2 regions of the Priestia sp. SIMBA_032 genome follow, and region 1 is predicted to be linked to the other one. Evidence: riboswitches for the same ligand, from Rfam matches in the RefSeq annotation. Region 1 holds a riboswitch; the other holds the start of a gene.
What was found. A riboswitch is a leader RNA that binds a small molecule or an ion and turns the genes downstream of it on or off. The one in region 1 is predicted to bind thiamine pyrophosphate.

Region 1 (11,561 bases):
GCCTTGTACAAGCTGAAGCAAAAGGCGAACCTTACGCTGGCAAAGTGGCTGTAGCAACAGTCGTTTTAAACCGCGTGGATAGCGATTCTTTCCCAAACTCTATTCATGATGTCATTTATCAGGGCACACAGTTTACACCTGTACAAAACGGTGAAATTAATAAAGCAGCGGATGCCGAAGCAAAAAAAGCTGTAAATGAAGCACTAGCGTTTAGGGGGCAAGGAAAAGGTTCGTTATTCTTCTTTAATCCAGATAAAACAAGCGACCAATGGCTTCGTCAAAAACAGGTTACGATTACAATCGGAAATCACGTTTTTGCAAAATAAACAAAAAAAGCACTCAGATGAGTGCTTTTTTTAATATGCAACAAGTAAGCTTAATAGAACAGCTATAATAATAATAGGCAATACGTATTTAACTAGAAAGAACCATGCGTTAAATAATTTAGCACCTTTTGTACTTCCTGAAATAAACTCTTCATACACGGCTTCTTTTTTCATTTTAAATGTCACAAAAATTGCAATGGCTAAACTTCCAAGAGGCAGCATTAAGTTGCTCACAAAAAAGTCAGCTACGTCAAATATACTTCTGCCAAAAAGTGAGACGTGTTTTAGCACACCAAACGAAAGCGCTGATGGAATACCTACTACAAACACAAGAATCCCTGATAAAGAAGCGTAGCGAGTTCGTTTTGTCTGATCATCTTTGGTTAAAGCAGCTACGATAATTTCCAGCAGTGAAAAAGCAGACGTAAGCGTAGCAAATAGAAATAAAATTAAAAACAGTGCTAAAAAGACGGTACCAAACGGCATTTTCTGAAATACTGTTGGCAAGACCACAAACAAAAGTCCAGGTCCTTCAGTTGGCTTTAATCCAAACGAAAAAACGGCTGGAAAAATAGCCAAGCCCGCCAGTAGCGAAACAAACAAGTTCAAAATAGCAATGGTGCCCGCTGAACGCGTCAAGCTTACTTTTTTTCCTAAATAAGAGCTATATGTCACCATGCAGGATAATCCCACGCAAAGCGAGAAAAACGACTGACCGAGCGCATAGAGCACAGATGACCCTGTAATGGCTGAAAAATCGGGTTTTAAAAAGAACTTTACTCCGTCCATTGCCCCATCTAACGTTAAAGAACGCACCACGATAATGATAAAACAGATAAATAACAGCGGCATCATGTATTTATTAGCACGCTCTATTCCTTTCTGTACGCCTTTTGAAATAACAAACACTGTAATTAATAAAAACAGCGCCTGTGCACCTAATACTACATAAGGTTGGCTAATGACGGCATTGAACAACGGACCGTACTCTTTTCCGCTTAGCATACCGGTTACGCTCATAATCGTATATAAAATCACCCAGCCGCCAACGACGCTGTAAAAGGAAAGCAAAACGACACAGCTCAGTACTCCAAGCCTGCCAATCCATACCCAAGCGGATTTTGGAGCAATTGCCTTATAAGCACTAATCGCTTCTTTTCCCGTATGTCTTCCAATGATAAATTCTGCCAACAGAAGCGGCAATCCAATAAAAATCGTAAATAAAATAAACAACGCAAAAAATGCTCCACCGCCACTGGTTCCCGTTACGTATGGAAACTTCCATATCGCTCCTAGACCAATTGCTGCCCCAGCAGATGCTAAAATAAAACCGAGGCGTGAAGACCACTGATTTCCTTTACTCATATAATGTTACTCTCTCCTCTTCTAAACTCAAAACTCACCTGATTAGTACTGTACCATAAATGCAGAAGAAAATCATTCCCGTTTTACTTTTTTCTATAAAACGATATCTATATAGAATAGAAAAAATGAAGAAGCAGCTGCTTCTTCATTTTAAGTTTGATGTTTCTATTCAAAAATCATTCTCTGTACGATGATTCGTCTCCACGATAGGCTTCTTGATTTGATATTTCTTCAATATGCATATGCCCTTCCCTCTCTAAACGAAGAACTGTACGCTCTGCATCTTCATAGCTCTCGCATGTCACTTGTTTATATTCCATATCATCTTTATCTGTGTAAGCAACTAAATATGTTTCCATTTTAACTCCTCCTATATAACCTATATGTAACGTATTTTGCCTTTTTCGTTTATTTCTAAACATATAGGCTCCAAACATAATGCCTAGCATACTATAATAGCGGAACTTCAATTTAAAAAGTTGAATTTTTCATTATGCACCGATGCAACATGGAGGTTACGCTTATGACATTTATTTTATCATTCGTACCAATTGTTGTTCCTTTTGGTATTTTAATTAGCTTAATTGCTTTTACAGCTGCTTTTTTACAATCAAAAGAGCATCATAAGAAGCTCTAGCTTATAAAAGCTAGAGCTTCTTTTTAAAAACGTCTATAGCGTTTAACCAGCCCCACAATAATAGCAATTGCTATTAATACAACGGAAATGATGACAGTAATGACAATTAGCTGATTTCCACTTTGCTTCACTGCAATAGCAATATAAGCCCAAATAAAAACAAGCGGATAAACAGCGTCTCGGTTTTTTAATGTAAACATAATGCCTAGCGCAGCCCCTACCAGCAGCATAATAATCGTCCATGCTAACTCGTTTAGGCCAAGCAAGCGTTGTATTCCATTTGCTTGAAATACGACAAACACATTAACAATAGTTGCAACAGAAATCCATCCAAGATAAAGAGAAATCGGCAGACGCATAAACCATGTCGTCATCCGAGAATGCTGAATAACGGAATACACAATCATTAATGTACCTAAAATCAAGAGTATGACTAAAAGTGATAACTTATAGTAATCGTTTTGGAAAATAAAGATCCACGCACTATTTAACAAACAGTTTAGAAAAAACCAAATGCCGATACGTGCGTATATTTCCTTTTGATCTTCTCTTGCAAAAAATTGACGTATAACCCAAATAGTTAATAATAAATAAATAACGCCCCAGATAGCAAAGGCATAACCGGCTGGTGTAAACAACGTAGGAACTTGCGCAGAAGCTTCTCCCGTTGTTTTTCCTCCTATTGGAATGGCATTTGCTAAATAATTCACAAGTAGTGTAATAGCCAAGCATACTGCATTTAATACAGCATACAAACGAAATTTTGCCATTTTGTTCTCTCCTTTCTTCTATTTATATGGGAATATTCCGGAGACGAAAACGGCTCTTCCCTTCATTAATACCTCTTCTCCCCTAAAAATATGCATTTTTAAACAAAAATGATTAAAAATAGCTTCAAGAAGCTACCTCTTTAAGAGATAAAAACGGTTAGAGAACAATTTTCCGTAACGCTTTCTATTTTTCAGAATATATGGTAAGTTAAACATAGACTAATAGGAAGTCCACTAGGGGTGCCCACCGGCTGAGACAAGTTTTCTTGATCCCTTTGAACCTGATCTGGCTCATACCAGCGTAGGAAAGTGGCAATGTTCAGTTTTGTACTGTCCTTTGCCACTCCGTTTATAAAACGGAGTGTTTTTTATTTCCTTTATGTGCTTGTTTGTGACTTCCTCATATTAAAGGAGGATTTTGATGTCATTTTCATCTCAATTAAGACAAGAAGCAAACTATATTTACGAAGCTATTTTTAACCACCCTTTTATTAAAGGAATTGCTGAAGGAAACGTGCCAAAAGAAGCGCTTATTCACTACGTTTCTCAAGACTACGAATACTTAACAGCATTTGTCCGCATTTACGGCGCTGCTTTAACAAAATGCCGCACGCGTACCGAAATGGAAGCCTTTAATGCCGGCATTTCTACGGTTTTACATAGTGAAGTACACCCCCATAATAATTTTTGTGAAGTAGCAGGCGTACGCTACGAAGACCTCCACACTGAGGCTCTTTCACCAACGGCCAGCCACTACATTAACCATATGACAAGCGTTGCGCATACAGGCAGCTTAGCGGAAATCATTGCCGTGCTTCTTCCATGTCCATGGACGTACGTTGAAATTGGCCAGCGCATTACAGAACAAGTAAATCCATCTCCTTCTCATCCTTTTTATGAATGGATTCAGTTTTATAATAATGAAGAAATGAATAGCACAACACAATGGTTTTGTAACAAGCTTGATGAATTTGCCGAACAAGCGACTGAAGAAGAACGTAATCGTATGAAAGATCACTTCATCAAAAGCTGTGAACTGGAGTATTTATTTTGGGAAATGGCGTATACGCAGGAAAAATGGCCGCTTTCTCAGCTTTCACTTTCAAAATAACGAAAAAGCCTCCTATCAGGAGGCTTTTTATTTCAATAATTTTTTAATCATTTTCAAGTTTTGTTTCTCTGAAGGATAGCGGAATGAAAAATCAAACTTGGTTGTTTGAGCCAGCATGCTTTTAAAATGAGAAAATGTCTGAAAGCTGTCTTTTCCATGATATTGACCCGTACCGCTTTCTCCTACTCCGCCAAAGGGTAAATATGGCGTAGCGATATGCATAAGCGTATCATTTATACAGCCTCCTCCAAATGAAAGACGCTCCGTTATGACGTTTTGTACATCTTCATTTTCTGTAAACAAGTAAAGAGCGAGCGGCTTAGCTTTTTCTTGAACTTTATGAATAACTTCGTCTAGCGTTTCGTATTCAATCATAGGAAGAATCGGCCCAAAAATTTCTTCTTGCATAACATCTGATGTCCAGCTTACTTCACTTAATACCGTAGGTTCTATTGTAAGCGTGCTTTTATTGTACCCGCCTCCAACTGTAGCGTTTCCGTCTTTTAAAAACTCAACTAGCCGTGTAAAATGGCGCTCACTGACAATACGGCCGTAGCGGTCGCTTTCGAGCGGATTACTGCCATAAAATTGATAAATCGCTTCGCGAAGTTTCTCTACCAGCTGCGCTTTTACCTTTTTATGCACGAGCAAATAATCAGGAGCAACACACGTTTGGCCTGCATTCATTCCTTTACCAAACATAATTCGCTTCGCTGCAAGATCTAGGTTTGCATCTTCATGTACAATGCACGGACTTTTCCCTCCTAGCTCAAGCGTGACGGGAATAAGCTGCTTCCCTGCTTCTTGCATAATAATTTTCCCTACATTTACACTTCCCGTAAAAAAAATATAATCAAGCGGCTGTTTTAAAAGCAGGCTTGTGGTTTCTACAGCTCCTTCAATCACCGTCACAAATGCTGGATCAAAAGCCTCAGCTAGTAATTCTTGTATAACGCGAGATACGCTAGGCGTTAATTCAGAAGGCTTAATAATGGCCGTGTTCCCAGCGGCAATAGCTCCTACTAAAGGGGACAGCGCTAATTGAAACGGATAGTTCCACGGAGCAATAATTAACGCGACTCCATACGGTTCAGGAACAATTTTTCCTTTAGAGCCCACGTGTGTTAAAGCAGTTTTTACTTTTTTAGGCTTCATCCATTTTGCTAAATGCTTAAGCGTAAATCGAATTTCCTCTAGTAAAATCCCAATTTCCGACGTGTAGGCCTCTACTTCAGATTTATTTAAATCTTGTTTTAAAGCATCCATAATTCTCTGCTCGTTTTGTTTGACTGCGTCTCTTAGCTTATTCAGCGCTTGAATACGGCTGTTGATACTCTTTGTTTGTTGCGCATAGAAATACTGCTTTTGTGTAGAGACCATATGTTCAATGACCGTTTCATCTGTGATATAGAATCGCTCGTGGTTCATCTCTTTCATCTCCCTATAAACATTCGGCTTCAACTGTAGCAAGCAAGCTTTTTAATAGCTCAACTGCCTCACTTAAAGCTAATGAATAATATCTCTGCGTTCCTTTTTGCTCAATTTGCACAAGCTTTTGATCGCGTAAAATTTTCAAATGATGAGAAATTGCTGGTCTTGATAGCGTAGACTCATTTGCAATTTCATTAACGGTTAAAGGCTCTTTTTCGGCGAGCAGCAAAATAATATCTTGTCTTGCTGAATCACTTAGAGCCTGAAAAATAGGAATGCTGGCACGAAATAACTCGACTGCTTTTTCACTCATGTATATTCTCCTTTATTTAATTTCTTGTGTTCTTCGGACAACGGATGTAAGCCACTTTCTTGGCACGAAGCGCGGGATGAACGTAGCAAGACGAAACTGTACCCCTGGTACGATAACCGTCTGCCCTTTCATAAATTTTTTATAGCCAACTTTCGTTACTGTTTCTACATCCATTGCACCGCTTTGAAAAAGCTTGGAGTTGCTTAGCTGGGCTCGGTCGCTAAAACCAGTTTTAGTTGGACCCGGGCATAGAGCACTTACCGTTACATTGGTACCTCTTAATTCATTTTCAAGGGCCTCTGTGAAAGATAATACGTACGCTTTTGTTGCGTAATATACCGTCATAAGCGGTCCCGGCATAAATGCAGCAACAGATGCAATGTTTAAAATTTTTCCGCGATTTCTTTTGACCATATCTGGCAAAAATAATTTTGTTAAATGAGTTAATGCTCGAATATTTAAATCAATCATGTTTAACTCTTCGTCTAAAGCTGTTTCAATAAATTTGCCGTATAGTCCAAAACCGGCATTGTTCACTAAATAATCAACGTGCATTTTTTTATTTTTAAGTTCTTCATATAATGACTGTATCTCTTCTTCTCTTGATAAATCCTTAACAACCGTTATGGCTTCAATATTATAAGTAGACTTTAAATTCTCTCCAATAGCTGCTAGTGTATCAGCGCTTCTGGCAACTAAAATTACAGGATGCCCATCCTTTGCGAATTGATAAGCTAACTCTTTACCTATTCCTCCCGACGCACCGGTGATGAGCGCATAATGCTGTGCCATAGTGTTCACTCCTTATGTTTAAATGTTCAAGAACTTAAACATTTAAACATATCTTATAGGATTCATTTTTTCCCGTCAACTGTTTTCTATACTCTCCTTTTCTTTTGTGTTTTCCATTTTTGCCATTTGCGCATTTCTGTACATTTTTTTACAAAATATGCGTTTTCTTTACATAGAAGGCTAATGTCGTCTAGTTTTGACAACCTTTGTCACCTAGCAGGAAAACAAGTGAAGATATGGTGAATACAACATACAACAAATAATCCATTACATAGTTGGATGAAAATAGATAAGGGAGGAAATGAAAAATGATGGAGACATATACAATAAAAAAAGTAAGTGACCAATTAGAGGTAGAAAAGAAAACGCTAAAACAATGGGAAAAATTATTGGGCAGCTATTTAACAATTGAACGAGTAGATGGGGCCCGTGTCTATACAGAGGAACAAATTGAATTATTTAATGATATTAAACAGCTGTTTGATGAACAGTGTACGTTAGATGAAGTGAAAGAATATGTTCAGCTGCTGATAAAGGAACAAGAAGAGCAGGAACATTTAGTGATGGAATCAGAGGCAGCGGTTTCAAAAGAAGAAGAACCAGCAAAGTTGAAAACTGCTAAAAAAGAAAACGTCATTGATTTTCAAGAACACTCCAATAAACAAATGAAGCAAGAAAAGAAAAAAGCTGCTGAAAAGCAGGAAAGCATTTCAGAGAATAAGCAAGAAAAGACCCCTCCTATACCTGAAGCACGATTAGCTACTGAAGAAGAAAAGCAGGCTATTTCTGCTTCTATTGAAGAACCAAAACCAAACGACCTTGTCGTGAATGAAAAAGAGCTGCTTCAAGGGGAACTAGTAGAAGCTGTTCGCCGCTATGAAGATGTGTTTGAAGTGCTTGATACGTTTAAAGCTGATTTGTTAAAAGAAATGCGAGAAGGAATGCGAAATGAAGTTCGGGAAGAAATTGTCGGAGAAGTAAAAAAAGAGCTTGAAAAAAGTGCTACTCAAACTGTAGAAATGGTGGAGTCGGTCGGGGCATATATCTCTGAGTCTTCAGAACGCAGCGCAAGAGATGTAGAAAATATGTCTAAAAAAATTATCCGTTCTAACGAAAAGTCGTTTGATGAGGTCACTTCTTTGATTGAAGATTATTCAACAATTGCTGAAGAAAAAACAGAGGATATGCGCCTGTTCATGAAAGATGTAATGGAGAATGCGGATGAATCCTCTAAAGAAATGCAGTATTTATTAGACCGATTCTCAAGCAATTCTACCGTTGCGATGAATCAAGTAAAATTTATGGTTGAAAAATTAAATAATTCTTCAACTAATACGACAGAAGAGCTTCGTGATTTAATTGATTCGATGAATGAAGAACGAGTCTATTATTTAAAAGAAATGGAGAAAGAACGTAAGCTTCATCGTCAAAGCGTAGCTGAACGCGAAGAAATGTTTAGTGATTTTGTCCAAACCTTTAGACAAACCGCCGCTGCTGATATGAAGCGAAAACGGAAGTGGTGGAAGCTGTTTCTCTCCTGAAAACACCGGCCCTATGGTAATAGGGCCGGTGTTTTTTGATGGTATAAACACTAGTAGTTTGTCTGGACGAAACGTTAAGGTAACCTATGCTGATGAGACGTTATACTTTGAAAAACATGATAGCCGCTTACCGATACGCCTATAGTTCCTGCTCCCGGAAACACTGTATCTCCGCACAGCCACAGCCCTTGTAAGCCAGATCGATGCGAAATGCTGTTGAACAAAGCATGATCTAACGTTTGCGGAAAGCCTCCCACTCCGCCGTTTGGGCGAGAAGTGAACCTTTCCCATGCTTTAGGAGCGCCTGAAATTTGATGCTCTGCTTCTTCAATGTTAGGAATGATGGTTTTAATTCCTGCTATCATTTTTTTCTCAAGAACTTGTTTTTGAACATCATAATCTTCTTTGTTACGCCACTTGCTAAGCTCAATGTGAGTAGACGCTGTAATTGTACGCTTGCCTTCCGGCGCACGAAAACGATCATCAGGATGAGATACGGAGATAAATAAATGATTTCCTTCCGTCATCTCGCCTTGTTCGGATTGAAGCACTTGCTGAAACAACTCTACCTTCTGTGGCAAATCACCTTCATCAATCGCAACATACATCGAAAACGTTCCCCACTGAGAAAGCTCGCTTTTTTCTTTGGCCCGCTTATGGATATGTTGGTAATCTTCATCATGCAGTAAAGACTTTAGGCTTTGAATTGGCGCGTTGCATACAACGTCTGAAGCACGGTAGCGGTTACCTCTATGATCATGCACTATCCACTCATCGTTATCACGCTCTATTTTTACTACTTTCCTTCCTAGAGTCGTTTTCCCTCCGTTGGCTTTAATAGATTTTTGCAGCGCTTCTGCGACTTTGTATAAGCCACCGTTCACATAGAAAGCTCCTTCGTGATAAATATCCAACGCTAGACATCCGATAAGCATTGAACAGTTCTCACTCGTTGTCTGCATGCTGTCTATTAATTGACCATCAATAAAATGAAGAAAGTCCGTTTCGTCTAGCAAACTGTGTTTTTTTAGTAAATGACTAAACGATCGATAAAAATAAGGTAATAACTTCACAGACCCAAGATTTAACGAACTTACCAGCCTACTCCACTCGCCGATTGTCTGAGGAGGAAGAACCGGCAGCGGCCGCATGAGCTTGCGAATTTCTTTTGCAACTCTAAAAATACTTTCATAGAAGCTCCTAATATTCTTCGCTTTATGAGGAAATTGTTTTTGAAGATAGGAAATATGCTGATACCGGTCTTGATAATAAATCAGTGCACGATGAGGAAGATGCACGTTCATAATTTTTTCAAGAGGAATCTTTTCAATTTCCAGATCAAGGTACGTGCTGATTCGCTCATGTATCCCTCCGCGCTCAAATCCCATTCCAAGCGTCGTTCCAACAGGAAATGTATAAAGATGGCGCTGAAATTTCCCGGCACAGCCTCCCCACTCTCGAGAAGCTTCTAAAACCGTCACTTCATAGCCATGTTTAGATAAAAGCGCTCCCGCTGTTAACCCACCTATTCCTCCGCCTATTACAACAACTTGCTTATGCATATTTTCACCTTCTTTAGCTCCTTTCTTCTATTGTGCAAAAAAAAGAAGCTCACCGCAATTTAGAAGCGGCTCGTTACGGCAATAAAAAAGCCGTGAATGATCTCACAGCCTTTTGACTTATTTCGTAATCACTCCACAAACAATTCGATCTCCTGAGTTTCCTGAAGGATCCGTTGTGTAATCGTCTACTTTGTCATGTATCACTAGTGCCGATCCATCCATATCCATAAGAGAATTCGGCTTTCCTTCTTGCAGCGTGACAAGAGAAGCAAAAATTTCGGTATCTACTTTTCCATTTGGCGCAACTTCTAGGTTGGGCAAGTCACCTGCATGCGGGCCTTTTGTATTTTTAAAGCCATGTTCACGTTTAAAAGGATTAAAATGGGCCCCTGCTGTTTTAAAATCCGGCACCTCACATTTTCCTATTTCATGAATATGAAATCCATGTCTCCCAGGTGAAAGTCCTTGAGCATTCAGTTTAATTTGCACACCGTTCTTTGCTTCTGTCAGCGTAGCCTCTCCTACTTTTTTACCTGACGTATTCGTTAAATCCACTTTAACAGGTTCTACCGATACTTCGCTTGTTTCTTTCGCTTCCTCTGCTTTCAAATGGTTTTCATGAGCGTTATTTTGCTCTTTTACCATACTGCATGCTCCCAGCAGTAATAAAATAAAGACCACGCATCCGTTCATTATCCACTTTTGCATCCGTGATTCCTCCTTTTGCTTATTTATCACCATCCTTTCACTATTTTCCTTTTTTTAGACATAAAAAAGAGGATGGGACAAAAGTATTTTAGTGGAAGGAAAATCTGGACAAGTTGGATTTTTTACGGTGATGATGAACGTAGGTTTCATCTAGATAGGTGCTTCTAGCTGTTGATTGGAGAGCAAGACGAAGACTCCTGCGGGAAAATCAGCATAGATGAGACCCCGCAGGAGCATAAGCGACGAGGAGGCTCATCGGCCGCCCGCGGAAAGCGAAGTCTTGCACAGAATTCAACAGCGGGGTCACAAGCGATTCATACTAGCTCATTGATCCTCTTTTTTCGCTTTTAGATTCGATTGATGTAGTTATGTCTCAACCTCGCCCGTTTTTTCACTTTTTTCTTCGCTGGAACGTCTTACTTTTGTTTAAAGTTGTATTCTTTTTCCGTTCCGTTTGAAAAACGAACTTCTAATTCAAACGACTGAAAATCTTTTTTTAGATCAAACGCATCGATTACTTCCTTTTTTACATCTTCATCGGGCGTGCGCTGATCAAAATTTAACTTTTTAAATTTTGAAGATAATTTATTAAAAGCTTTGTCTCCGTTCAAGTGCTCATCGTTAATATTATCGTCCACTTTGGCTTCTATCTCATCATTTTCATTTTCATAGTCGGCTTCATAATCATTGTTGAGCCCCTTATAATCTACTTCTAAATCAAATTTTGAAAAGTTAAAAGATGTGTTTTCACTTTGATTATCATAGCTCATCGGCGTTCCGCCATTTGTCACGCCTTGTTTATTTTGAGCTTCTCTTGCCGGTGCTGCATCATCATTGTGGCATGCTGAAAGTACGCTAATACCTATAAGGGAAAAGAATATGAAAAAGGGTCGTTTCTTCACTGTGTTTCCTCCTTTTAGTTCACTCTTCCTTCCCTTTATGTCCACAACTCTGATTTTTATACGCCTTCACTAGAAAACCCCGCTCTCTAAAAAGAAAGCAGGG
Region 2 (11,561 bases), on a different contig from region 1:
GCGCACAGCAATCTTCTTGTGCAACGGATGATTGCGGTATTGACTGGGATAAAACGATTCAAGAGGCTCAAAATCAATCATCTTAATACATTAAAAAAGCATCCTGATAGATGGGATGCTTTTTTAATGTTACGCAACTAGTTTTAAAATGAGATGAGAAAGGACTTCCTTTTCCTCTTCACTGCTGACTTTCCATAATTCATGAAGGACTTTTTCTTCTCGGTTTCGAGGCTCCTCATTTTTGGCTAAATAGCTAGCCACTTTTTTTGTAGCAGCTGCTAATTGTTCCTCATTTAACCCGAGCTTTTTACCGACATGGACTTTTTCAGTTAAATAATCAGTAAACGTATCAAAATTCTGCAAAATTGCTTCTTTTTTCTCCGTCCCTAAATTATCTACCGTTTCTTCAATTTTATTCATGTCTTTTGTAGTTCCTTCATTCATTTGACTCACAGTTAGCATCTCCTTCTTAGTGAATAGATTGGTATGTTCTTTCACGCTCAGCTTCTGGTTTTTCGTCCGGCGTCATCTTTTCCTTACTTATTTCAGAAGTTGCATCTTTCACTTTTTCACCAATTTGCTGTAAATCACTTTTAGCATCTTCTACCGTCGATTTTGCATCATGCGTAACGCTTTTCACATCTTCTGCTTGCTTAAAGAAATCTTCATTTACACGCTCGTACAAATGTTTGGCATCATTAATTGCATCTTTTAAGAGATTCGATGCGTTTTTCATTTGTTGCACCATTTTTTCTTTTGTTTCTTGAGGGTTCTCTTTTACTTGATTAATCATGTTTGCAGAAGAGTCCTTTAATGTAACGGCTCTTCTTTTAACAGATGAGCGAGTTTTATTATCAAGTAATGTTATACATCCACCCACAACTGCCCCGACAACAACACCTTTTACTAGCTTGCTGCTGCAGCTTTTTCCCGCGCTAACAGCAGTAGTGCTATTAGCTGTCTGTGGATTGTTATTAATTCCTACGTCGTTGTTAATGCCTGCGCTGTTGCTTAAAGCAGGGTTTTGTAATTCAGATCGGCTTCTTTCCATTTTTACTGCCTCCTTTAGCATTGTTATTGAGTGATTTCCCATCTTTTTTTATATTTAAACAATTGAATTCCTTAAAAATAAAAAATATGACTAAAGACCACCTTTTACATCTCACTAGTCAAGAATAACTATATAGTAAGAAAAGCTGGATTTTTTTAACGGAAAGGTATAAGCCGGATTTTTGTAAAAGGATTGTCAGCACCGGTATAATAAGAAGTACTGTAAAAGAAATTTTATACTATTGGTCATAGGGGTGAAACAATTGAGCCAGCTTAATAAGGAATTTAACTGTGAAAAAGAATTAACGCTTGCTATTATCGGCGGAAAATGGAAGATGCTGATACTATGGCACTTAGGACGTGAAGGAACAAAACGGTTTGGGGAACTAAAATCGCTTATTCCTGATATTACGCCGCGCATGCTGGTTAACCAGCTGCGGGAACTGGAAGAAGATCTAATTGTTAACCGTAAAGTTTATCCTGTCGTACCACCTAAAGTCGAATACTCACTTACAAAAGAAGGAGAAAGTTTAATGCCTATTTTGACAGCCATGTATGATTGGGGTAAAAATTACCGCGATACAGTGCTGATCAATCAAGAACAAAAGGCAGAAACGTTAATTAAATGATGGAAACTAATCCTTCTATTCCATAGTTTTTATTTTTTTATGCGGATGATGTTACTCAACATCATCCGCATTTTCAGTAAAAATTAAGCGGTTACAATACTGATACGTCCATTAGTATACTTCTGTATACTATCATTTTCCACACTATTTGAGGGAAAAGTGCGTACTTTTAAGAACCTCAAACTGCGGGTACAATAACTACACCAGCTGCTTTTTACGTAAAAAAGCACAAAAGGTATCTATAGATTTCTGTAAGGAGTGGAGTAGAATGGAATTACAATTAGCATTAGATCTTGTTAATATTTCTCAAGCAAAAGAGGTAGTAAAAGAAGTTGAAGAACATATTGATATCGTGGAAATCGGTACACCTGTTGTAATCAATGAAGGACTTCGCGCCGTTAAAGAAATTAAAGAAGCATTTCCTAATTTAAAAGTATTAGCTGACCTAAAAATCATGGATGCAGCTGGTTATGAAGTACAGCAAGCTTCTCAAGCCGGAGCAGACATTATTACCATCTTAGGTGTGGCGGAAGATATGTCAATTAAAGGTGCAGTTGAAGAAGCAAAAAAACAAGGCAAAAAAATTCTAGTCGATATGATTGGGGTAAAAGATATTAAAGGACGCGCAAAAGAGCTAGACGAATTTGGTGTTGACTATATCTGTGTACACACAGGATACGACCTTCAAGCGATTGGTCAAAACTCTTTTGAAGATTTAGTAACAATCAAAAGCGTTGTAAAAAATGCAAAAACTGCCGTTGCTGGCGGCATTAAATTAGAGTCTTTACCTGAAGTAGTAAAAGCACAGCCTGATCTTGTTATTGTTGGCGGAGGCATCACAAGCCAAGACGATAAAAAATCAGTTGCTTCTCAAATGAAAGAGCTTATTACAAATTAAGGAGCTTTCTATGCAGACGAGCGAACATTTAAAAACGGTTATGAATGAGCTTTTACAAACAACAGCTCTAATCGCTGACGATGAAGCTGAACAGCTTGTAAATGGCATCATCTCATCTAAAAAAGTGTTTGTCACAGGAGCAGGCCGTTCAGGTCTTATGGGCAAGTCGTTTGCTATGCGTATGATGCATATGGGCATTGATGCTTATGTCATTGGAGAAACCGTGACTTCCACTTTCACGCAAGATGATTTATTAATCATCGGATCAGGTTCTGGCGAGACGAAGAGCTTGATTCCTATCGCTCAAAAAGCAAAAGAACTTGGAGGAAAAGTTGGAGTAGTCACAATTTCTCCCGATTCCACGCTTGGCAAACTGGCTGACTTTATCGTGAAGCTGCCTGGTGCTCCGAAGGATCAAGAACAAAGCAGTTACCAAACAGTGCAGCCTATGGCGTCATTGTTTGAACAAACGCTTCTTCTCTTTTACGATGCGCTGATTCTTCGCTTCATGGAGAAGAAAGAACTTGATACTCATACGATGTACGGAAAGCATGCAAATTTAGAATAAAAAAGAGGCTAAGAAAAGGTTTTTAGCTTAAGTGAAAAAGCGAACCATTAATCAAAATGTTTGATTGGTGGTTCGTTTTTTTGTTATGTTGAATATAGTTTCTTCTAGCAGTTGATTGGAGAGCAAGGTGAAGACTCCTGCGGGAAAAGCGGAACAGATGAGACCCCACAACAGGAGCGCAAGCGACGAGGAGGCTCAGCGAGCGAAGCCTTGCACGGAGATCAACTGCGGTGTAATAAGCGGTTCAGCTCATGTATCCCATTTGTTCGTCTTTAAGCTAAATTCATTTGATTATGTCTCAACCCTCTTCTTGTTTTGGAATTTTCTATATAACTAAATGTACTTTATCGTTAACTTTTTTTAAAAATCCTATTCGAATTTTGCTGCATCTCCATAAAACGGCTGTTCTGCAACTTTAATCGATTCTGTTGGCCATCCTTCGTACGCTTCCATCATCTCATCTTGCTGATCTTCAGGAACTTCCTTTGTTCCTTCGTTGTTATCTAACACGGCATAAGCAAGACCTTCTGAATCATCATCATAAAGATCTGGTGCGCTCCCTCCACATGCTCCGCAAGCAATACATGTTTCCTTATCTACCATCGTAAAAGCCATAAAAAAACCTCCTTTACCTTTTCACTTTCTTGTTCAGAAAGTTACGTTCAGTATAAGGAGGTTCTTTTAAATTTGTCTTAAATTATTTACTTGGATTCTCCGATATTCTCAAACATTTCATCTACATTTGGCTTTTTCTTAATTAATCCTGACTCTTTTAACCAGTCCACATTTGACTGCCATGATTCTTTCGTTTGACTGCCAAATCCTTGTTCAGACTTCATTTTTGGAAGTAAGATATTCAAACTTTTTGTTTCCACATCTTTTTCAAGCGGGAAGTTTGATTTATCTTGATTATCTAACAAAATTTGAAGTGATTCCTTTGGATGCTTCTCTGTGTACTCATACCCTTTTGTCGCAGCACGCCAAAACGCTTTAATCGTATCAGAATCTTTTGCCCATGTTTGATTCCCTGTAACGGCCACCAGCTCATAGTAAGATGGCACGCCGTAATCTGAAGGATCAATATCAACCGTTTTGTATCCTTTTTTGTGAAGCAATGGTACTTCATGGTTAATATACGCACCTATTACAGCATCTACTTTTTTGCTAATCAGCGATGAATTTAACTCGAACCCTACGTCTACTAGTTTTACCTTATTGGGATCTCCTCCATCGCTTTTCACCATTTTCTTTAGAACAGATTCACTTAATGGTGTTCCGCTGTAGCCTACTACTTTTCCTTCTAAATCTTTAGGACGCTTAATACCGCTATCTTTCAATGCCACAACTCGGTTTAACGGAGATCTTACAATCGCTCCTACCGACTTTACCGGCACATCTTCATTTGCTCGTGCCATTGCTACATCAGGCTGATAGTAAAGGCCGAGCGTGACTTTCCCTGCAGCTGCTAAATTAAGTGAGTCTGTTGGATTAGCGGGAAACTGTACTTTTACATTCAGCCCTTCTTTTTTGAAATATCCTTTTTCTTGTGCAGCGTAAATGAAGCTGTGCACTGCATTTGGATACCAATCAAGCATAATTGTAACGTCTTTTAATTTTTTACTGTCACCAGCTTTATTTTCCTTGTTCTGACCGCAAGCAGCGAGCATCAAAACAAGCAGCAGGCTTAAGCCAATTACAAACCATTTTTTCATTCTGTTTTCCTCCACTTTAATGAACGTTTTTCGAAACCTACTACAATAATAAAGAATAAAATACCAAGCGCGGATAAAATCACAATTGGTGCAAACACACCAGCTGCATCAAACTGTGTCATCATACGACGACTGAAATATCCTAAGCCTGCTTGCGCACCTAACCATTCCCCAATGGCAGCACCTATTATGCTAAAGGTAACCGCTACTTTGAGCCCTGAATAAAAATGAGGCAGTGCAGAAGGAATGTTCAGCTTAAAAAATATATCTTTTTTTGTTGCTCCCATCGTTAACATGAGTTCTTTTAACTCTTTGTTTGTGGAACGAAGCCCGTCAAACGTGCTAACGGTAATGGGAAAAAACGTAATTAATACGGTCACAATCACTTTGCTCCAAATGGAGTAGCCAAACCACAGCACAAATACAGGAGCAATGGCAATGGTCGGAATCATTTGTGAAGCAATAATAAGCGGATAAAAAGCACGCTCAATAAGCGGGCTCCAATTCATCCACACAGCCAGCAGAACCCCTAGCACAACGGATATTACAAGCCCAATTACGACAATAGATAACGTAGCTGGTAAATGCTTAAACAATAAATCCATTCGCAGTTCCCAAAGCTTCGTTAAAATACCGCTGGGCGTTGGTAAAATAAACGGATAGTTTACAATGCGTGCTCCAATTTCCCAAGCAGCCAGCAAAATGACTACTAAAATCACTGAAGCCCCGTACTTTTTCATGTGTTCACCTTCGATCTTAGCTGTTCAATTAAATAATCTTTCAAGTCAAGCACTCGCTGTTGATTCAAATCTTTTTGCGTTCGAGGTCTGCTAAGCGGCACTTGAATCTCTTCAAGGTGACTTACCGGCTTGTCTGAGAAGATAAAAATACGATCTGATAAAAAAAGCGCTTCGTTGACGTCATGAGTGATAAATAAGATGCTATGTTTACGCTTTTGCCATTGTTCAAGCAGCCATTCCTGCATCGACAAACGCGTAATGGCATCAAGTGCACTAAAAGGCTCATCTAAAAGCAGCACGTTAGAACCGCTTAATACCGTCCGGAGAAAAGAAACGCGCTGCTTCATCCCTCCCGATAAATCACTTGGAAAACGGTTTTCATACCCTTTTAGGCCAAACTCTTCAAGCAGCTGAGACACTTGCCTATGAGCACTTGCTTTTGACACATTGTGAAGCTCGAGAGGCAGTGCTGCATTGTCGAGAATCGTGCGCCACGGAAGAAGTAAATCTTGCTGCGGCATGTAGCCTACTTTTCCTAGTCGCTTTTCATAAGACTGTCCGTTAATCACGATATCGCCTTCACTCTGCTGTTCAAGACCTGTAATGAGACGAAACAACGTACTTTTTCCAGATCCGCTCGCTCCAACGATACTGACAAACTCGCCGTCTTTCACGTCTAAGTTTAATGATTTTAAAATCGCTTGATCGCCGTTTTTGTACGTAAAACTGACGTTTTGAAAAGATAGCACAGACTTATTCATGAACTGGCCACATCGCTTCTTTATAAGCCATATCCCAGAACATATACTCAAAACGGGTCGTATTTAAGAAAATTTCTTCGAGCTTTTCTAACTCAGCTTCTGATTTATCTTCAGTAAGTGAGTCAAATAAGTTGATACACCACGTCGCCAGTTCTCCAAATTCTTCTGAGCTGTACATTTCAATCCACTCTCGATAAAACTCATTTTCAGCCCCAGGCTTTTCACTGAGTTCTTTTCCTATTTCCCAGTAGCTCCACATACAAGGCAAAAGAGCCGCCACTAATTCAGCTAATGTTCCGCTTTGACCAACGTGCAGCATATAGTGTGTGTATGCAAGCGTTGTAGGAGATGGCTGCGCTTTTTCTAATTCTTTTTCGCTGATTTCAAATTTCTTGGCATACTCACGGTGTAAACTCATTTCTTCATTTAACGTAGAATCTAAAAGCGCAGCAAATTTCCCCATCGTTTGAAGATCGGTAGCTTTCATAGCTCCAATTGCAAATAATTTGGCATAATCAATTAGATAAAGGTAATCTTGAATCATATAAAAGCGAAACTTCTCCTTTTCAAGCGTTCCGTCTCCCATTCCCTGTACGAAGGGATGATTATGATTTTGACGCCAAATAGGCTGCAGCTTTTCGTATAATCGTTCACTAAATTTCATGATGATCACTCCTTATGCGTATGCAGCCACGTATAAATGAACTGCACCATCACTTTTGTATATTGAATAAGCTGATTCATATCTAATTGTTCGTTCACAGCATGTGCATTTGCTAAATTTCCCGGGCCGTAAATAGCTGCCGGAATTCCCGCATCAGCTAGCCATCCCCCGTCTGTTACGCTAGTTGACACATCAATTGGAGGCTTTTTCCCTTCCATTTGTTCATGAGTATGTGCAAGCAGCTGTACTCCTGCATGATTTTCATCAATTTCTAATGACGGGAAGATTTCTCCTCTGTCTTCAATCATCGATGTGCCTCCCCATTCAAAGGTTGGCAGGTTATCTTTTAACCATGGATCTGCTTTTGCAATAGCTATAATATATTCTTCCACTTCTTTTGATACTTGGTCGTACGACTCATTTGGATAATAGTGAACGGTGATCCACAGCCTGCATTCATCTGCAACAAACGCAGCATGTCTTCCACCTTCGATTACTGCTGGATTAATCGTATTTGTACCTGGCAAAAATCCTGGATAGCTCTTTGTAACAGCCCAGTGACGCTCCAATTCTTGCAGCCCTCCGATCACTTTTGCCATCTTTTCAATAGCGCTTGCGGCTAAGAGTCCTCCTCCAGCATGAATCATACTTCGGCGTGTACCGTCATGATAGGTTTTACTGCTTTTTATCGTAATCCATCCCGTGATCACTCCGCCTTGACCTTGAATATGTAAATCACTTGTATCCGCTACGAGCGCAAAATCAGCTGTATACCCTTTCTGACAGCATTGCAGCGTACCTGCCTCTCCTACTTCTTCTCCTACAACGGATTCAAAAATCAAGTCTCCCGGCAGCTCAATTCCTGCTTCTGTTAGAAGCTGAACTGCAAATAATGCCCCTGCCAAGCCGCCTTTCATATCAGCAACTCCGCGTCCGATGATTTTATTGTCTTTCACGACAGCTTCAAACGGGTCTGTCTCCCACTCTTCATTTTCTTGTACCTCAGCTACATCCATATGCCCGTTAATAATCAAGCTTTGATAGTCAGCTGATTTTTGTCCTTTTAATGTGCCCACTACAATAGGATCGTTGGAATATAAGTCCCACATATCGATGGAAAAACCGCAGTTTTTAAGAAAATCCGCTACGTACAGCTGCGCTTCATGAGAATTTCGTGCAGGAGGCGCTGGCGTTTTATATGAAACAAGTTTTTTTAATAACTGGATTAGCTCCCCTTTGCGCTCCTCTACCTGTTTGACAAGCAAATCAATTGTTTCTTCCATGTATGACACCTTCCTTTACGCATAAAAAAACACTTCTTTCGCAGGAAAGAAGTGTTTTTGTTTATATACAAAAAATTATTATAACGAGTTCGTAAGGAAATACCATACAAAACATCCATTACAATACCTCTTTCCTACGCTAGTATTACCTAGTTCAGGTTATAAGGGTTAAGACTTCTCGTCTCTCTCAGCTTCGAAAGCACCCCTAGTGGTGTTGTATCTCTATAAGATTATCTATTATTATATGTTTACCTGTAATAGTTTTATCATAGTAAAGCGTTTTATTCAATAGAAAGGTTCATGATTCAGCAATGAAAATAGTTTCCTTTTTAGTAAAATAAAGAGCACACACCTTTTTCAAGCAGTGTGTGCTCTTTACTTTCATAAACTTACTAGTTAGCTATCGGCTTTTTTAAAAATACACCGTTTTTCCATTTAGACAGTAATAAGCTCAAGTTTTTGTCCCGGTCTCACTAATGAAAGCAGCTCATGATCTTCCTCTATCACATACCCAATCACGTTGACATTAGCATTTGCAGGCAAATTGGTTTTAGCTATTTGAACCTCTCCTCTGTAACGCCCGTAGCCATCATTGTCCATTGTAATTGCTCCGATTCTGCGTTCTACTGTATGAAATGGCGGCACTGGCTTTACAGATCGAGTATCAACCAAACGCAGAACGTCTCTTGATACATCCGGACGCACGCTGTACGTTCCATCTATATGAGGTGAACGAATGCGTAGCGGAATAATGCGATTTTCTTGATATTGAACTAAACGCTTTAATAAACTTGATGCGGCGTATGGATCTCCAATATAAACCTCTGTTACTCCGCATTCGTATAAATCTACTGCAGAGGTAAAAGGACATTTATTACGGTCTTTTTCTCTAGTAGGAAGACCTTGATAAATAGGGCCTCTTTTTTTGCCTTCTCCCGGAATATAAGCGCAGACTGGAATACGAAGTTCATTAAATAAATCTGTCTGCTGTTGAAAAAATGTTTCTTCAAGCCCTGTTTCAGGCCGCGGATAAAAATTATGCCATGCAAGCAGCTGATGATGATGAAGACCAGCATATAAGAGTGCTTCAACTTCTTGTTTGGATATCGTACTTGCATTAACAGCAATATAAAATTCATTCGCAAGCGAAAGAGTTTCTTCTGCGCTAAAGCCATCGTCTAGTCTAATACCAGATACGCCAAGTGAAGATAGAGTCATAAGGCTTTCAATACCTAAATGAACCGGCGTATGCTTGGATACGTCTGCATACACGCTTATTCGACAATCTCTAGCCACATGAAGCAATTCTTTTGCCCGTTCAGCCAAATTTCCTTTTTCTTCTGGAATGTGAAGCGAAGTAAATGCACGTGTGACGCCGCACTCGCTTGCTTCTATTAATCTTTTTTTGGCATCACTATCATTTAAATAAAACGAAATGCCAATCATTCAAACTCCCCCGCCATTTCATCGTTAAATCCAAAGAAATAGGTACAAACAAAGCCTGCTGCGTAAGCAATAACTAATCCCAGTAAATAAAGAAGAATTTGATGCGCATGAACTAAAAACGTAAGCGGCAAACCTGATACTCCCACTGCTACAGTTGCAATATGGAAGTGCGCCTGAAACGCTCCGCCGATTCCAGCTCCAAGACAAGCGGTTAAGAATGGACGCCCTAAAGGAAGTGTGACTCCAAAAATAAGCGGTTCTCCGATTCCGAGCAGCCCTGAAGGAAGTGCACCTCCAATTGCTCGCTTTAAACGTTTTTTCTTTGTTTTGATATAAATAGCAAAAGCTGCACCGACCTGACCGGCTCCGCCCATGGCTAGTATAGGAAGAAGCGGATCATCTCCAATTGAATTGATAAGCTCTAAATGAACAGGAGTAAGACCTTGATGCAGTCCCGTAATGACGAGAGGCAAGAACGTTGCCCCTAACACAAAGCCTGCTACAACTCCTCCAACCTCTAAAACTCCTAAAAGACCTTTTGTGATTCCATCGGAAATCAAGCCTCCGATTGGCATGAATACTACATACGTAATAATTCCGGTAATTAACACCGTAACGGTTGGTGTAATAATGATATCCAATGACTGAGGGACAAATTTACGCACTCGTTTTTCCACTACGGCCATAAAGATTGCTGCAAGCAACACGCCAATTAAGCCACCCCGTCCCGGCAAAAGGGCTTCACCAAAAAGTTTAATATCAGCTACAGCAGGATTAATGACTAAAATACCCGCTAAGCCTCCTAGAGCTGGTGAACCACCAAATTCTTTTGCAGCATTGATACCTACTAAAATACCAAGATAAGCAAATAAGCCGCTTCCGATAACCGTTAAAAGAATAGCAATCTGTGAATCCGCCGGAAGCCACTTCGCTTGAACCGCTGCTTTTGTTACTCCGGTGATAAGTCCAGATGCTACAAGAGCAGGTATCAACGGAATAAAAATGCTTGCAATTCGGCGAAGCAAGAGCTTAAACGGAGTTGCATTTTTTTCTTTCAGCTCCGATTTCCGCTGTGCTGCACGATTTTCTAAGTTAATACCGCCGGATTCATCAATTAACTTTCCAAACTCCTCTGTTACTTTGTTCACTTTACCGGGACCAATAATAATTTGAAGCGTTTCTTCTTCCACTAATCCAAGCACGCCTTCAAGTTTTCGTATATCTGTCTTTTTTACAATTGAATCATCTTTTACCGTCACACGCAGCCGCGTCATACAATGCGTATACGCTTCAATATTGGATGCTCCCCCAAGCATCTCCAAAACAGCCTTTGCTAGTTGATGATTATCTAAAGACATGTTAATCCCCCTTTGTATTTTCCTCTTAGATGGATACGCCACTGAGGAAACAGACCACAAAATCCCCTTTTTGTAATCGCTTTCTTTTTATTTCTTACCTTTCAAAAACTGAATGGCATCTCTTGTTTTGTCAATATACTCAATCGTCTGGTCATACTGCTGCGCTGCAATACTTAAAAATAACACATCAATCACGTAAAGCTGGGCTAAACGAGATGATGTAGCTGCGCTTCGAAACGGCGCTTCTTGAGAATAAGACGTATACAAACAAATATCAGCTAAAGACGAAACGGTGGACTGTCCGTACTTTGTTAAGCTAATCGTCTTTACTCCGCGGTTTTTAGCTAAAGATAAGACGTTGCTTACTTCAGGAGTCTCCCCTGAAAAAGAAATACCCACAACTACATCGTCTTTACTTGCATTTGCGATGAGTGTAGCTGCTAAATGGCTAT

Region 2: it holds a riboswitch for thiamine pyrophosphate, as region 1 does, so the genes downstream of both, SB717_RS04670 (acetylornithine deacetylase) here and tenA (thiaminase II) in region 1, are expected to answer to the same signal.

What each region holds. Positions count from the first base shown of each region.
Region 1 is NZ_JAWRXD010000003.1:482,697-494,257, forward strand. Features, by position in the region: gene SB717_RS12625 (cell wall hydrolase) at 1-326, shown strand, start outside; gene SB717_RS12630 (sodium-dependent transporter) at 357-1,691, opposite strand; gene SB717_RS12635 (hypothetical protein) at 1,868-2,050, opposite strand; gene SB717_RS12640 (tryptophan-rich sensory protein) at 2,352-3,098, opposite strand; TPP riboswitch at 3,325-3,423, shown strand; gene tenA (thiaminase II) at 3,520-4,209, shown strand; gene SB717_RS12650 (aldehyde dehydrogenase) at 4,237-5,637, opposite strand; gene SB717_RS12655 (ArsR/SmtB family transcription factor) at 5,651-5,953, opposite strand; gene SB717_RS12660 (SDR family NAD(P)-dependent oxidoreductase) at 5,966-6,745, opposite strand; gene SB717_RS12665 (helix-turn-helix domain-containing protein) at 7,054-8,286, shown strand; gene SB717_RS12670 (FAD-dependent oxidoreductase) at 8,361-9,848, opposite strand; gene SB717_RS12675 (superoxide dismutase family protein) at 9,966-10,556, opposite strand; gene SB717_RS12680 (hypothetical protein) at 10,728-10,907, shown strand; gene SB717_RS12685 (YusW family protein) at 10,973-11,458, opposite strand.
Region 2 is NZ_JAWRXD010000001.1:928,366-939,926, forward strand. Features, by position in the region: gene SB717_RS04615 (FeoB-associated Cys-rich membrane protein) at 1-86, shown strand, start outside; gene SB717_RS04620 (DUF3243 family protein) at 130-453, opposite strand; gene SB717_RS04625 (hypothetical protein) at 470-1,051, opposite strand; gene hxlR (transcriptional activator HxlR) at 1,314-1,679, shown strand; gene hxlA (3-hexulose-6-phosphate synthase) at 1,948-2,577, shown strand; gene hxlB (6-phospho-3-hexuloisomerase) at 2,588-3,145, shown strand; gene SB717_RS04645 (ferredoxin) at 3,515-3,760, opposite strand; gene SB717_RS04650 (ABC transporter substrate-binding protein) at 3,847-4,857, opposite strand; gene SB717_RS04655 (ABC transporter permease) at 4,854-5,597, opposite strand; gene SB717_RS04660 (ABC transporter ATP-binding protein) at 5,594-6,358, opposite strand; gene tenA (thiaminase II) at 6,351-7,022, opposite strand; gene SB717_RS04670 (acetylornithine deacetylase) at 7,028-8,305, opposite strand; TPP riboswitch at 8,420-8,522, opposite strand; gene SB717_RS04675 (MupG family TIM beta-alpha barrel fold protein) at 8,741-9,751, opposite strand; gene SB717_RS04680 (PTS transporter subunit EIIC) at 9,748-11,109, opposite strand; gene SB717_RS04685 (MurR/RpiR family transcriptional regulator) at 11,197-11,561, opposite strand, start outside.